DNA from 3 places in the Streptosporangium sp. 'caverna' genome. Region 1 is predicted to be linked to each of the others. Evidence: predicted binding sites of a transcription regulator. Region 1 holds the regulator's gene; each other region holds the start of a gene.
What was found. The regulator LexA, encoded in region 1, represses DNA repair genes until DNA is damaged. The targets are predictions, from matches to a motif close to TCGAACANNTGTTCGA.

Region 1 (5,138 bases):
GCACACCAGCGACGTCGAGTACTACAAGTGGACCCAGTGGCTGTTCATCCGCTTCTTCGAGCGCGGCCTGGCCTACCGCAAGGGCGGCCTGGTCAACTGGTGTCCCAACGACCAGACCGTGCTGGCGAACGAGCAGGTCGTCGGCGGCAGGTGCGAGCGCTGCGGTGCCGACGTCGTCCGCCGCGAGCTGACCCAGTGGTACTTCAAGATCACTGACTACGCCGACCGGCTGCTGGACGACATGGAGCAGCTGAAGGACGGCTGGCCGGAGCGCGTGCTGACCATGCAGCGCAACTGGATCGGCCGCTCCGAGGGCGCCGACGTCAACTTCGTGATCGAGGGCCGTGACGAGCCGGTCACCGTCTACACCACCCGTCCCGACACCCTGTACGGCGCGACCTTCTTCGTGGTCGCCCCGGACGCGCCGCTGGCGGAGGAGATCGTCACCGAAGACCGGCGCGAGGCGTTCGAGGCCTACCGGGCCGAGGTGGCCAAGCTGTCCGACATCGACCGGCTGTCCACCGACAAGGAGAAGAGCGGCGTCTTCCTGGGCCGCTACGCGATCAACCCGGTCAACGGCGAGCGCATGCCGGTCTGGGCCGCCGACTACGTGCTGTCCGACTACGGCCACGGCGCGATCATGGCGGTCCCCGCGCACGACCAGCGCGACCTGGACTTCGCCCGCACCTTCGGCCTGCCCGTCCGCGTGGTCGTGCACACCGGCCTGGCCGACCCCGGCGAGACCGGCGTCGCCACCTCCGGCGACGGCGCGATGGTCAACTCCGGCCCGCTGGACGGCCTGACCAAGGCCGACGCGATCCGGAGGATCACCGAGGTCCTGAGCGAGCGGGGCACCGGTCGGCCCACGGTCAACTTCCGGCTGCGCGACTGGCTGCTGTCCCGCCAGCGTTTCTGGGGCTGCCCGATTCCGATCATCCACTGCGGCGACTGCGGCGAGGTCCCCGTCCCCGACGACCAGCTGCCCGTCACCCTGCCCGACCTGCGCGGCGAGGCACTGACCCCCAAGGGGGTCTCCCCGCTGGCCTCGGCCGAAGACTGGGTCAACGTCGACTGTCCCAAGTGCGGTGGCCCGGCCAAGCGCGACACCGACACGATGGACACCTTCGTCGACTCCTCCTGGTACTTCCTGCGTTACGTGGACCCCACCTACGAGGGCGGTCCGTTCGACGTGGAGAAGCTGCGCAAGTGGGGTCCGATCGACCAGTACGTCGGCGGCGTCGAGCACGCCGTGTTGCACCTGCTGTACTCGCGGTTCTTCACCAAGGTCCTGCACGACATGGGCATGGTCGACTTCGTCGAGCCCTTCACCCGCCTGCTGAACCAGGGACAGGTGATCAACCGGGGCAAGGCGATGTCCAAGTCGCTGGGCAACGGCGTGGACCTGGGCGAGCAGATCGACTCCTACGGCGTGGACGCGGTCAGGCTGACCGTGGTGTTCGCCGGCCCGCCCGAGGACGACATCGACTGGGCCGACCTCTCCCCGGCCGCGTCGCAGAAGTTCCTGGCCCGCGCGTTCCGTGTCATGACCGAGGCCGGCGCGGCGTCGGCTCCCGGCGCGGACTTCACCACCGGTGACCTGAGCCTGCGCAAGGTCGTCCACCGGACCATCGAAGAGGTCACCAGACTGATCGAGTCCCATCGCTTCAACGTCGCGGTGGCCCGCATGATGGAGCTGACGAGCGCGGCCCGCAAGGCCATCGACTCCGGTCCCGGCGCCTCTGACCCGGCGGTCAGGGAGGCCGCCGAGTCCCTGGCCGTCATGCTGTCGCTGGTCGCGCCGTACGCCGCGGAGGAGGGCTGGGAGCGGCTGGGGCACCCCGCCACGGTCGCCAAGGCCGGCTGGCCGGTGGCCGAGCCCGCCCTGCTGGTCCAGGACTCCGTCACCTGCGTCGTCCAGGTCGCCGGCAAGGTGCGCGACCGGCTGGAGGTCTCCCCGGAGATCTCCGACGCGGAGCTGGAGGTTCTGGCACTGGCCTCGGAGAAGATCCAGCCGTTCCTGTCCGGCGTGCCGCGCAAGGTCATCGTCCGCGCGCCCAAGCTGGTCAACATCGTCCCTTGATCTGATCTCCGGACGGACTCCGGAGATTTCCCGTGCCGCGTCACGCGGCGTCTCGCAGGGCGCGTGACGCGGCACGGGATGTCTGACGCCTCACGGCTCCGTCCGCCGGTCTGAGATCCCGACCGAAGGTGACCAGCCCGCCGTGCCGTCTTCGCCGTCGAATGCGGCGAGGTCGTGGCATGTCGGGCGGAGCACGCTGGCCCATCCTCGGTGCGTCGTCGTAAAGACTTCGCACCTCTTCGTGCCGTCCCCGCGTAGCCGGTCGCGAAAGGAGGAAGACATTCGCTGACAGAGGGATGGGACATGCGGATATCAGTATTCGGGATGGGCAACATGGGGCGGGCGCTGGCCCTGCGGTTGCTCGAACGCGGTCATGCGGTCACGGTCTGGAACCGGACTCCAGGCAAGGCGTCCGAGGTCGTCGACGCCGGCGCCGCGGAGGCCCCGTCGCCGGCCGAGGCCACGCGGGGGGCTGAGGCCGTACTGCTGTCGCTCGCCGACGATCAGGCGGTCCGTGATGTCATGACCCGGCTGGCCGATCTCGGATCGGATCCCGGCGGACCGGTCGTGGCCGACATGAGCACCGTCTCTCCGGACACGTCCCGCGCGCTGGTGAACCTGGCGCCGGGAGGCCGATTCGTGGCCGCACCCGTCGTCGGGGGCCCGCAGGCCGTCGTCGCGGGACAGGCCGTGGGCCTGGTGGGCGGTGAACGCGACCTCGTGGACCGGCTGAAGCCGATCTGGTCGGATGCCTTCACGGCGCGCTGGTACTACTGCGGCGGCGATCCCGGAGGCGCCCTGACGTACAAGCTCCTGAACAACTACCTGATGATGTCCGGTATCGCCGTTCTTGCGGAAGTGGTGGCCACGGGCCAGGCGGCCGAGCTCGACGAGGCGATCCTGCGGGACTTCCTCTTCGAGTGGCCGACGATCGCGCCCGCCCTGCACAACCGGCTCGACGACCTCATCGGGGGCGACCATCGCGGATGGTTCACGACGCCGCTCGGCGCCAAGGACGTGCGACTCCTCGCCGAGGTCGCGGAGGCGAAGGGCCTTGATCTGCCGATCGCCCGGCTGGTCGAACGGCGCTACGAGGAAGCCGCCGGGCGCGGCTGGAGTGACTCCGACATCACCGCGGTCGTGGAACTGCTCCGGGAGCAGCGTCGCTGAACGCCGGAGGGGAGCGAGGCGCGGCCCTGACCGGGCGGCCCCACTCCCCTCGGATGCGTCGTCTCAGAGCTTGCGCAGAACCGCCACGACCTTGCCCAGGACGGTGGCCTCGTCACCCGGGATCGGATCGTAGTTCGAGTTGTGCGGGACCAGCCAGACGTGGCCGTCCTTGCGCTTGAAGGTCTTGACCGTGGCCTCGCCGTCGATCATCGCCGCGACGACGTCGCCGTTGTCGGCCACGGGCTGCTGGCGCACGACCACCCAGTCGCCGTCGGCGATCGCCGCTTCGATCATCGAGTCGCCGGCCACCTGGAGCAGGAAGAGCGTGCCCTCGCCGACGAGCTGCTTGGGCAGGGCGAAGACGTCCTCGACGCTCTCCTCGGCGAGGATCGGGCCACCGGCGGCGATCCGGCCGACGAGCGGCACGTAGGCCGCGGTCGGGCGGTTGATCGGCGCCTCGTCGTCGCCGGCACTGGGATCCATCCACAGGGCGGGCTCGCCGGGAAGGCGCACCTCAAGAGCACGCGGGCGGTGTGGATCGCGGCGCAGGTAACCCTTGCGCTGCAACGCCGTCAACTGGTGCGACACGCTGGAGGTGCTGGTGAGCTGCACCGCCTCGCCGATCTCCCGCATGGACGGCGGATAGCCCCGCTGCTGCACGGAGTCACGGATAACCTCAAGGATCTTCCGCTGCCTGGGGGTGAGGCCAAGAGAGTCACGCCTACGTACCGCCAGGTCGCTGGTGGCCGAACCGTTCTCATCATGTTCGCTCATGCGATCTCCTCGCATCCCGGTCTGTATTGATTACGTCGCACACAGCGACCGTACCTCGACCGAAGATCATATTCAAACAATTGTTCGAATGTCCTCGAAATCGATGCCAGCGTGGTGTACAACATCGTACGGGAGTTCGATCGACATCGTGTTCGATTCGCCGATCTTTCTTCGACATGTGTTCGGCCAGGTCGAAGGGATGGGGGCCATTTTGAAGCCGACTGCGACGACGCTGCGATCCGTGCCGTCACCGAGATCCGCGACTCCACCGGAGTCCGCGAGAACACCGAGAACACCGAAAACGCCACCGCCCGCGAGGGTGCGGCGATCTCTGCCGCCGTCGGGCGCCGTGCCGGCCGTGCCGGCCGGGTCGTCGTCGAGGTCCGCGACGCCACTGAGGTCCGTGCCGAGGTCCGTTCCGGCGCCGGGATCCATGGCACCGCCGAGGTCCGTGCCGACGCCGGGATCCGCGACACCACTGAGATCTGCGACACCGTCGAAACCCGTGACGTCATCGAGATCCGTGCCGACGCCGCGGTCCGCGAGGACGTTGCGATCCGTGCCGCCACCAAGATCCTCGAAGGTGCCTCGATCAGCCGTGACGCCACGACCTGCGGTGACGTCACGATCTGCGAGGGCTCTGCGATCCGTGCCGGCGCCGCGAGCCCGGGCGGTGACGCCCCCGCGGCCGGGCCCGCGGGGCAATGCCCGGCGTCCTCACGCGCCGCTCCGCCTCACCCGGCGTGGGAGAATCGTGGTGGTGGCGGTGCTCGCACTGCTCACTCTGGGAGGGCTCTGGATCGGGGGCCGCATCGACGCCGCCTCGGCGGGCGAGCGGAGCGGTCACGAGGGCCTGCCCTGGGTCGTGGTGCACGAGGGCGACACGCTGCGGGAGATCGCGGACGCGGCGACGAGAGAGGTCGATCCCGGCAGGGTGGCTCGCCGGATCATGGATCTCAACGGACTGTCCGGCTCTGTGCCCCAGCCCGGGACGCGGCTCTACCTGCCCGATGGCCTGGCCCCCTGAGGGGACGGCCCAAGAGGTCTCCGAAGTTTCGTTCGAAAGATTGCCGGAAGGTCCGCGGTGAGCCGGGAGGCCGTTCGACGGACCTTC
Region 2 (5,138 bases), 680 kb from region 1:
ATCATCGCCGCAAGCGCCGTGGGCATCTCCGAGGTCTCCGCGGTGGAGGGACCGGAGGTTGTAGTGGCTGGGATCTTGCCTAGAGGTGGAGCAGAGTTATTGGTGGTCGTCACAGATTCTCCCACTTTGATAGGCCAAAACGAATCTCCCACGCTTTTCATAATCAAGCCAAGTCAAGCTATGTCTGCTCGTATCACACACTTCTACCAGCGCACCGTCTGCCCAAACAGTCCCACCAGACCCACTAGGCTGGCATCCTGTGACCGAATTGTCTGCGCTCTCCGCTGTTCCCGTCGGCTCCAGGGATGGAGTACTGCGCTTCTACTTCGGCCCAATGGACTGCGGCAAGTCCACGCTGGCCCTTCAGATGAATTACAACCACGGCCGCCAGGGTCGGCGCGGCCTGGTGCTGACCAAGCACGATCGCTCCGGCGGACCCCAGGTCACCAGCCGTATAGGGCTGGGCAGCGAGGCCGTCGAGGTCGTCGACGACCTGGATCTGGTGGCCCTGGTCCGTGCGCACGAGCGCATCGACTACGTGATCTGCGACGAGGCGTGCTTCTACACGGTCGCCCAGATCGAGCAGCTCGCCGACCTCACAGACGACTTCGGCATCGACGTCTACGCCTTCGGCCTGGCCTCGGACTTCCGCTCGCAGATGTTCCCGGCGGCCCAGCGCCTGTTCGAGCTGGCCGACGAGATCAACCGCCTCCAGGTGGAGGTTCTGTGCTGGTGCGGGCGTCCCGGACGCCTGAACGCCCGGGTGGTCGGCGGCGACCTGGTGCGCACCGGCGAACAGGTGGTCATCGGCGACACCGGCGCCGACCCGATCCGCTACCAGGTCCTCTGCCGCCGTCACTACCGCTCCGGCGACCTCGGCCTCTCCACCTGACCTCCCACCCGGCCGGACCCACGAGCGGAATGGCGGGTGGTCTTCCCACCCGCCATTCCCACCGGCCCGGCGCCGTCGGACGGCGCGGAACGGGCGATCTCGCGGCCCGGCGCCGTCGGACGGCGCGGAACAGGTGACCCTGCGGGAACCCTGGGTCAGACGGCGCAGTATCCCTCGTCGTCGCAGGCGTCCCCGCCGGATGCGGCGGCCTTGACGGCCCGGGCCGCCGGGCTCTGACCGGTGCGCTCGGCGACCTCTTCGAGTGCGGCGAGCAGGGTGTCCTCGGGCTGGGCGCCGGAGACGGCGAACTGGCCCTCGAACAGGAACAGCGGCACCGAGCTGACTCCGAGGGCGCGGGCGTGGGCCAGCTCCTCCTTCACCGCGGCCGCGCCGTCCTCTCCCTCGAGGTCCGCCCGCACGCCGAGCTCGGTGGCCAGCTTGGAGAGGGCCTCACGCGAGCCGACGTCGAGGCCGTCGGTGAAGTGGGCCCGGAAGAGCGCGTAGAGCGCCTCCTCCCCCTTGCCCTGCTCACCCGCGAGCCGGATGAGGCGGTGCGCGTCAAAGGTGTTGGCCTGGATCGAGCGATCGAAGTCCAGCACCAGACCGTCCTCGGTGGCGACCTCGGTCACCCTCCCGAACATCTGCGCGGCCCGCTCGGACCCGCCGAACTTCTCCGCCGCCCATTTGAGCGTGAGCTCCCCGTTGGACTCCGCATCCGGCGCGAGCTGGAACGGCCGGAACTCGACCTCCACCTCGCCACCCTTGGCCCGGTAACGCTCGACGGCACGGGCGAAGCGCGCGTGGCCGATGTAGCACCAGGGACAGACCACGTCTGAGTAAATTTCAACCTTCACACGTGGCTGCAACCCGTCCGGAGACCCGCTGATTCCGTCGCCGAGGCCGTTGTTCCCCGTGGGATCGCATGGCCCGGCCCGGCCGGTCCGTCCGTGAGTCCGCTTCGGGTCCGCTTCCGCCACTGACGTGCCCGGCTCTCGGAGGGTTCCGAGAGCCGGTAGGGGCGTCTCAGGCGATCGCCGGACTCAGGTCACGCCGCCCTCGTCGATCGGGTGGAGTCGCTCACTTCGATTTTGCAACTCGTCGATCAGCTGGGACGCCTGGGCCTTGGTGAGGCCCTCCGGCACGTCCACACCCGCTTCCCGCGCGAGCGTCTGCAGGTATGACTCCTGCGGCGCGGTCATCGGCTCGTCTCCCGTCGTCCACTCCTCCGGGTTCTTCTCCACCGGTCCGTTACTCATGCCGAATCCCCCCTCGAACCTCTGTTCGCTTCACCGGCCCCAGCATGCCCCCAGATCCGGAACGCAAACCGCCCCCGCATCCCACCCTCGGCAGTGGCGGTTCACCGCCCCCCCCAACCCCCCCCCGTGGAGACAGGACCTCTGGACGATCTTCTTCTGGGCCGGGTTCGATGCCTACTCCGCGCCGGCCTTCGCGGTTTCGGCGGCGCCGGCCACGCCGGGCCGGGTGAGGCGTTCGGGGTCGACGACCCTGTCGTACAGGTCCTGGCCGACACCTGACCTGAGGGCGGCCTCCCTGAGCGTGAGGTCCTCGTCGAGCGCCCGGTGGGCGATCCGGGCGGCCTTGTCGTAGCCGATGACGGGGCTGAGCGCGGTCACCATCATGACGGACCGGTCGATGTTGTCCCGCAGCTTCGCGGTGTTGAGCCGGACGCCCTCGACGAGGTAGATGCGGAAGTGGTCCATCATGTCCGACAGGATCCGCGCCGAGTGCAGGACGTTGTTGATGATGACCGGGCGGAAGGCGTTGAGCTCGAAGTTGCCCTCCGCACCGGCCATCGAGACCGCGCTGTCGTCGCCGATCACCTGGATGGCGACCATCAGCATCGCCTCCGCCTGGGTCGGGTTGACCTTGCCCGGCATGATCGAGGAACCCGGCTCGTTGGACGGCAGGATCAGCTCGTGCAGGCCCGTACGGGGCCCCGATCCGAGCCAGCGCATGTCGTTGGCGAACTTGAACAGCGACACCGCCAGGGTGCGCAGCGCCGAGGAGACGCGGACCAGCGCGTCGCACGAGGCCTGGGCGGCGAACTTGTTGGGTGCGCTGACGAAGGGATACCCGGTGAGATCGGCGATCCGCGCGGCGACCTCGTCCCCGAACCCCGGCGGCGCGTTCAGCTCGGTGCCGACCGCCGTCCCGCCGATCGCCAGCCGGTACAGCCCGGCGAGGGTCTGCTCAAGGTGGTCGGCGGCGTCCTGGAGCTGGGCGACGTAGCCCGACCATTCCTGGCCGACCGTCAGCGGGGTGGCGTCCTCCAGATGGGTACGGCCGATCTTGACCACGTGCTCCCACTCACGGCTCTTGGCCGCCGCGGAGTCCCGCAGCCGCGCCAGCGCAGGCAGCAGCCGGCTGTCGATCGCCCGCACCGCGGCGATGTGCATGGCGGTGACGAACGTGTCGTTGGACGACTGCCCCATGTTCACGTGGTCGTTGGGGTGGATGGGCTCCTTGCTGCCCAGCCGGCCGCCGACCAGCTGGATCGCCCGGTTGGAGATCACCTCGTTGACGTTCATGTTCGACTGCGTGCCGGAGCCGGTCTGCCAGACGTACAGCGGGAACTCGGTGTTCAGATCACCGCTGATGACCTCGTCCGCGACCCGGCTGATCAGGTCGGCCTTCCACCGGGGAAGGCGGCCGGCCTGTCCGTTGACGTTCGCCGCGGCCTTCTTGATGAAACCGTAGGCGTGGTAGACGGCCTTCGGCATGCGGTCGTCGCCGATGTTGAAGTGGATCAGCGACCGCTGGGTCTGCGCGCCCCAGTAGTGGTCGGCCGGCACCTGGATCTCGCCGAGGGAGTCGCTCTCGGTGCGCGTGCCGGAGGCCTTCAGCCCGATCGGCAGATCCAGGATCCTGGGCGGGGTCTTCTGTCCCTGGTGGGCGGCCATGTCAGGCCGCCCGGACCGGCCGGTACTCCGGCTGCCACATGGCGTCCTGGACCTGCTGGACGGGGTCGTGCAGGTCGACGCGGGCCAGGTTCTCCTGGGCGGCCTGCCTGGCGACCGCGACCGCGACCGTGGCCGAGACCTCCCTGAGGTTGTCCACCTGGGGCAGCAGCGACGCGCCCGGCGTCGAGACGTCCACCAGTCCGCCGACCGCCTCGGCGGCGGCCTGGAGCATGCCGTCGCTGACCCGGCGCGCTCTCGAGACGATCGTGCCCAGCCCCAGCCCCGGATACAGCAGGGCGTTGTTGGCCTGGCCGATGACGTAGGTGACGCCGTTGTAGGTGATGGGGTCGATCGGGATGCCGGTGGCGATCAGGGCGCGGCCGTCGGTCCATCGGATCAGATCGGCCGGCATCGCCTCGATCCGCCCCGTCGGGTTGGAGATCGGGAAGATGATCGGCCTGTCGGCACCGGCGGCCATGGCGCGCACGATCTTCTCGGTGAAGGCGCCGTGGACGGTGGAGGTGCCGAGCAGCATGGTCGGCCTGACCCGTTCGACGACCTCGCAGAGCCCGATGCGGTCTCCCTCGCCTCTCCAGTCGCCGACCTCGGAGGCCGGCCGGGCGTAGGGAGCCTGGAAGTCACGCAGATCGGCCATGTCGTCGATCAGCAGGCCCTGCTTGTCGACCGCCCAGATCCGGCGCGTGGCCGTCTCGCGGTCGAGGCCGTCACGGACCATCGCGTCGCGCATCTGGTCGGCGATCCCGATGCCCGCCGTACCGGAGCCGAAGACCACGATCCGCTGGTCGCGCATCGGCGTGCCGGAGACGCGTACGGCGCCCAGCATGGCCGCGAGCACGATCGCACCGGTGCCCTGCATGTCGTCGTTGAAGGTGGAGATCCGGCCGGTGTACTTCTCCAGGATGCGCCGGGCGTTGGACGGGCCGAAATCCTCCCAGTGCAGCATCGCGTTGGGGAACAGACGGGTGGCCACCGAGACGTAGGCCTCGATGAAGTCGTCGTAGCGCTGTCCCCGCACCCGTGAGTGCCCGTTGCCGACGTAGAGGGGGTCGTTGAGCAGTTGCTCGTTGTCGGTGCCGACGTCCAGCGCGACGGGGATGACCCGGGCGGGGTCGATTCCGGCGGCGGCGGTGTAGACGGCCAGCTTGCCGGCGGCGATGCCGGCGCCGCCGCCCACTCCCCAGTCCCCGATGCCCAGGATCTCCTCGGCGTCGGAGGCGACGATCAGGTCGACGTCGTCGGGCCCGATGCCGAAGTTCCGGAAGGCCTGCTCGATGCCGCCGATGTCGTCGATCGACAGGTAGACG
Region 3 (5,138 bases), 5.2 Mb from region 1:
ACCAGGGTGTTGTCGCCTCGGGCGATCGACGACCAGGCCCCCTCCTGGGCGGCGGTGGGCGCGGCGAAGGCCCCGGTGAACCAGTCTCTGGTCATCTGGGTGAAGTGACCGAGCGCCCCGTCACCACTCGCAGGCCCGTGGTCCGCCTTGCTCATCACGCGCCCCCCTTGTGCCGGCTCGACCGCTCCATCCGGGTCACGGCTCCATACTGCCTGCCCCCACCGACAGAATCCGCCACCGGCAGCCGGGCCGTACGAGGTGAGAGCACCGACGCGCCCGCGGTGAAGCCGGCACCGCCGTCGCTGGGTATGCATCCTTATAGCTGGATTTGCGCCCTTATAAACGGGCATTTCCCTATAAATCGCCGAAGGTTCGAGTCATCATGAGGTGGCCGCCGGGATAGGTTGGCCCTCTCCGGTCTCATAGCCAGAGGTTTGACGAACATACGACGTAGTGAACGGTGAGCTAACGGTGAGCATCGACTATCCGGCCATCGAGGCGGCACGCGAGCGGATCAAGGCAGAGCATCTGAGGGAGGATCGCCCGCAGAGCAGCGCGAGAGGCCTGCACCACTTCGCCCTGATCTCCTCAGACGTCGAGACGACGATCGCCTTCTATCAGGACCTCCTGGAGTTTCCCCTGACGGAGATCATCGAGAACCGCGACTACCAGGGGTCCAACCACTTCTTCTTCGACATCGGCAACGGCAACCTGCTGGCCTTCTTCGACTTTCCCGGCCTGGACCTCGGTCCCTACAAGGAGGTCCTCGGCGGGCTCCACCACATCGCCATCTCCGTGGAACCGGCGGCCTGGGAGCGACTGCGGGGCAAGCTGGAGGCCGCGGGCGTGCCGCACCAGGTCGAGAGCGGTGTCTCGATCTACTTCATGGACCCCGACGGAGCTCGCCTCGAACTGCTCGCCGACCCGCTCGGCGAGATGTACGGCTCCCGCGTTCTCTGACGCGACCCCGCCTTCTCCGACGTCTCGACGGGCTCTGGCGGGCGTTCCGAAAGGTTCTGGCGGCCCGGCGGGGTTTCGATCGCATCCGTCGCGGGCGGCGGTTCCATGCTCGCTGGGACCCATACTTGGGGTATGCGCCTGTCGGAGTTCTGGAAGCGGATGAAGCTGCACTTCGGCGATCCGTACGCTGAGTCGTGGGCTCGCGACTATGTCATCGCCGACCTGGGCGGACGGACCGCGTTCCAGGCACTGGCCGACGGCGTCGCGGCCAAGGAGGTCTGGCACGCGGTGTGCGGGGTGACCGACGTCTCCCCCAGGTTGCGCTGAGGGACGACACCAAGATTTACCGGGTCGGATACGGCGTTGTGCGGTGCGGTGGCTTGCCGGCTCGGATGCGCTGAGACCGCGCGCCGGATGGGTTCCCGTCCGGTTGCGCCAGGGCCGGCGCCGGGGGTCTTCCGCTCGGTTGCGTCAAGGGTGTGCCGAGCGGTTTCCAAACTCGGCCAGGGTCGAGGGGGCTCCCGCTCGGTTGCGCCAAGGGTGTGCCGAGCGGTTTTCGAGCCCGGCCGCGTCAGGAGCCGACGGTGAAGGGTCCCCGGCCCGGTTGCGCTAGGGATTGGCGCCGAGCAGCTTTCCGACCGAGTCGGCCACGTGAGCGGGATCGTCGGCGCTCTCCTGACCGGCCGGCGACCACAGAAACAGCCAGCCGTCCCTGGCCGGGGTGGCGAAGACGATCGTCTGTCTCCCACTGCCCGGATGCCACACCCAGAGCACGGGATCGTCGCCCCCGAGCATGCGGCTGACCAGCCCTCGCTCGGGCAGTTCGGCGGCCAGGGACTCAAGATGGGCTAGGCGTTGCTGCGTAAACGCGCTGGGCACTTAGGGCACCTCGGGATCCTTTGCCTTCAGGATCACCCCAGGTCAGCTCGGTGACAACAGGTCCGGCGGAATTCCCAGGAATGTCGCTTCCAGGACGGGGCTCGCCGCCTCCTGCGCGGGGCTTGCTGTTGTTTGCTGTGACTTGCTGTGGGTTTTGCCGTGGCTTGTGTCCGGGCTTGCGTGGCTTGGATCGCCCCGGAAACCCCGCCCTGCGCCCCCTGGGAACACGTGATGCCATTGGGCTACGATCGAACAGTCGTTCGGCTATATTGAACATGCCGTCGCTCGTGGCGTGCCCTTCCAAAAATGTCGGTGGCACCCCGTAGCTTTCTGGCAACCGATTCAACCCGCAACCCTCCAGGGGGCTTCCATGGCAGCTAACGACCGCGAGAAGGCGCTCGAGACCGCGCTCGCTCAGATCGAGCGTCAGTTTGGCAAGGGCTCCGTCATGCGACTGGGCGATGAGGTCCGTGCGCCCATCGAGGTGATCCCGACCGGTTCCATCGCGCTCGACATCGCCCTCGGCATCGGCGGATTCCCGCGCGGTCGTGTCGTCGAGGTCTACGGCCCCGAGTCCTCCGGCAAGACGACGGTCGCCCTGCACGCGGTGGCCAACGCCCAGCGCGGAGGCGGCATCGCCGCGTTCATCGACGCCGAGCACGCGCTCGACCCCGAATACGCTCAGAAGCTCGGCGTCGACACCGACGCGCTGCTCGTCTCCCAGCCCGACACCGGAGAGCAGGCGCTGGAGATCGCCGACATGCTGATCCGGTCCGGTGCCGTTGACCTGCTGGTCATCGACTCGGTCGCGGCGCTGGTGCCCAAGGCCGAGATCGAGGGCGAGATGGGCGACAGCCACGTCGGCCTCCAGGCTCGTCTGATGTCCCAGGCGCTGCGCAAGATCGCCGGTGCGCTCAACAACACCAACACCACCGCGATCTTCATCAACCAGCTCCGAGAGAAGATCGGCGTCATGTTCGGCTCGCCCGAGACCACGACCGGTGGAAAGGCGCTGAAGTTCTACGCCTCGGTCCGTCTTGACATCCGCCGCATCGAGACGCTGAAGGACGGCACCGAGGCGGTCGGCAACCGCACCCGAGTGAAGGTCGTCAAGAACAAGATGGCCCCGCCCTTCCGGGTGGCCGACTTCGACATCCTTTACGGTGTCGGCATCTCCCGCGAGGGTGGCCTGATCGACATGGGTGTCGAGCAGGGCTTCGTCCGTAAGTCCGGCGCCTGGTACACCTACGAGGGCGACCAGCTCGGCCAGGGCAAGGAGAACGCCCGCACCTTCCTGAAGAGCCACCCCGACATGGCCAACGAGATCGAGAAGAAGATCAAGGAGAAGCTGGGCGTCGGCCCCCGCGTCGACACTCCGGCCACTCCGCCGCCCGCCGCTCCGGCTCCGGCCGCCACATCCGGTCGTGGCGCCAAGGCAGCCGCCTCCAAGCCGCTGGTTGACGTCAAGCCGGGTGACGTCTGATCTGAGCTGATAAACGATGATGGGACCTGACTCCGGTCCGGCCGACGCGGCCGGGCCGAGAGACTGGGGCGCCTGGCCCGACGTTCCGGAGGCCGGTTCCTCCGGGGCGAGCAGGCGAGGAAGCGGACGGTCGCGGCGTTCGCGCAGAGATCAGCCGGGCGCCTGGGAGGGATTCACCGGCGGCAAGGACGCGGGCGGCAGAAAGCGGTCGCGAGGCGACTCTCAGGGGATCGTTCCCGACGGGCCGGACGAGGGATCACCGGCGAGCCGGGGGCCCGCCGCCGATCCGCAGGCGGTGGCACGAGGGATCTGCCTGCGACTGCTGACCATGGCGCCGCGCACCCGGGCTCAACTCGCGGAGGCACTGCGCAAGCGTGAGGTGCCCGAGGAGGCGGCCGAGGCCGTGCTTGAGCGGTTCTCCGAGGTCGGGCTCATCGATGACGAGGCTTTCGCCGCCGCATGGGTGAGTTCGCGCCATGCCGGGAGAGGCCTCGCCCGCAGAGCCCTCGCCTCGGAGCTCCGTCACCGCGGGGTGGACGAAGACGTCGTGAAGGAAGCGGTGGAGCAGCTCGACCCCGAGCAAGAGGTGGAGACCGCCCGCCGCCTTGTGGAGCGCAAGCTCTCGGCCACCCGCAATCTGGAGCCCGCGGTCAGGACCCGGAGACTGGCCGGAATGCTTGCCAGAAAGGGATACGGTCCCGGCCTGGCCTTTAGGGTGATCCGTGAAGCCCTGGAGGACGAGGAGCCGGAAAACCCTACTTTTTCCGTAGATACGGACTATCCGCTCGACTAGCCCAAAGCTGTTTAACAGCGGGTCTTTGCTTGCTCGTTACCTCTCTGACGCTTAATCTCAACGACAGTGAGGAGTTACTCCGCGCAGTGCGGATTGTCATAGCGGTGTTTTACGGATGAGCTGGCTTGGCGGTGCGGGCGGGCGATGGACCGGCGGGAACAGCCGGTGCGGAGCCGGTCCTAGGTTGACATCTGTCCTGATGGCGCCACCGTCTGTGCTTTCCGTGCCGTGGGTGTGACCCCTCGCGTGCTTGTTGTCTGCGACGCGAGGAAGGTGAGGCGCGTATGGATCCGGTTGTGGTCGTCACGTTGGCAGTAGTGGCGGTTGTGGCTCTTGCCGTGATGACGATAACCGTGCTGATCGTGTTGCTGCGTCGCATCGGCGAGGCCGGCGGCAAGATCAGTGGTCCCTCCCCCGAGCAGGAGGCGGAGATCCTCGCCGAGCTGGAGAAGGCCCGGAGTGAGGCCGCCGATATCCGCGCCAAGGCGGAGAGCGATGCCGGAGAGATCCTGCGCAGGTCCGAGGCCGCGGTCGAGGCCGCAGCCGAGCTGCGCAAGGAGGCGGAGGCCGAGGGCCGGGTGCTGAAATACGAGCTCAAGGAGTTCCGCTCCGACCTTGAGCGCAGGGAGAACCGGCTGGCCGAGCGTGAGCAGCGCCTTGACGAGGAGGCCAGACGCCAGGCCGAACGGGCCCGCAAGCTCGCCGAGACCGAGACCGAGCTGGCCGACCGCCGCGAGGACCTCGACCGGGTCTCCCAGGAACGCAAGGCCATTCTGGAGCGAGTGTCCGGACTCACCAGCGACCAGGCCAGGTCGGAGCTGGTCAGGGAGATCGAGAACCAGGCAAAGCGCGAGGCCGCGCTGATCGTCAGGGAGATCGAGGGCGAGGCCCGCAAGGAGGGCGAGAAGCGCGCCACCAAGATCGTCACACTGGCGGTCCAGCGCGTGGCCACCGAGCAGACCGCCGAGTCCGTCGTCAGCGTCCTGCACCTGCCGGGTGACGAGATGAAGGGCCGCATCATCG

Region 2: DKM19_RS32395 (DUF3072 domain-containing protein) is a predicted target of LexA. The motif match lies at 2,162-2,177, and genes of this name have one in related genera.
Region 3: recA (recombinase RecA) is a predicted target of LexA. The motif match lies at 2,088-2,103, and genes of this name have one in related genera.

Annotation. Positions count from the first base shown of each region.
Region 1 covers NZ_CP029711.1:8,094,090-8,099,227, reverse strand. The annotation lists gene leuS (leucine--tRNA ligase) at 1-2,080, shown strand, start outside; gene DKM19_RS34825 (NAD(P)-dependent oxidoreductase) at 2,384-3,250, shown strand; gene lexA (transcriptional repressor LexA) at 3,314-4,024, opposite strand; gene DKM19_RS50050 (hypothetical protein) at 4,097-4,729, opposite strand; gene DKM19_RS50045 (LysM peptidoglycan-binding domain-containing protein) at 4,785-5,051, shown strand.
Region 2 covers NZ_CP029711.1:7,414,385-7,419,522, forward strand. The annotation lists gene DKM19_RS32380 (hypothetical protein) at 1-26, opposite strand, end outside; gene DKM19_RS32385 (thymidine kinase) at 260-892, shown strand; gene DKM19_RS32390 (DsbA family protein) at 1,048-1,746, opposite strand; gene DKM19_RS32395 (DUF3072 domain-containing protein) at 1,933-2,148, opposite strand; gene fumC (class II fumarate hydratase) at 2,323-3,813, opposite strand; gene DKM19_RS32405 (NAD-dependent malic enzyme) at 3,815-5,138, opposite strand, start outside.
Region 3 covers NZ_CP029711.1:1,998,546-2,003,683, forward strand. The annotation lists gene DKM19_RS51545 (DEAD/DEAH box helicase) at 1-155, opposite strand, end outside; gene DKM19_RS08895 (VOC family protein) at 472-960, shown strand; gene DKM19_RS08900 (DUF3046 domain-containing protein) at 1,093-1,287, shown strand; gene DKM19_RS08905 (hypothetical protein) at 1,570-1,839, opposite strand; gene recA (recombinase RecA) at 2,210-3,322, shown strand; gene recX (recombination regulator RecX) at 3,339-4,115, shown strand; gene rny (ribonuclease Y) at 4,400-5,138, shown strand, end outside.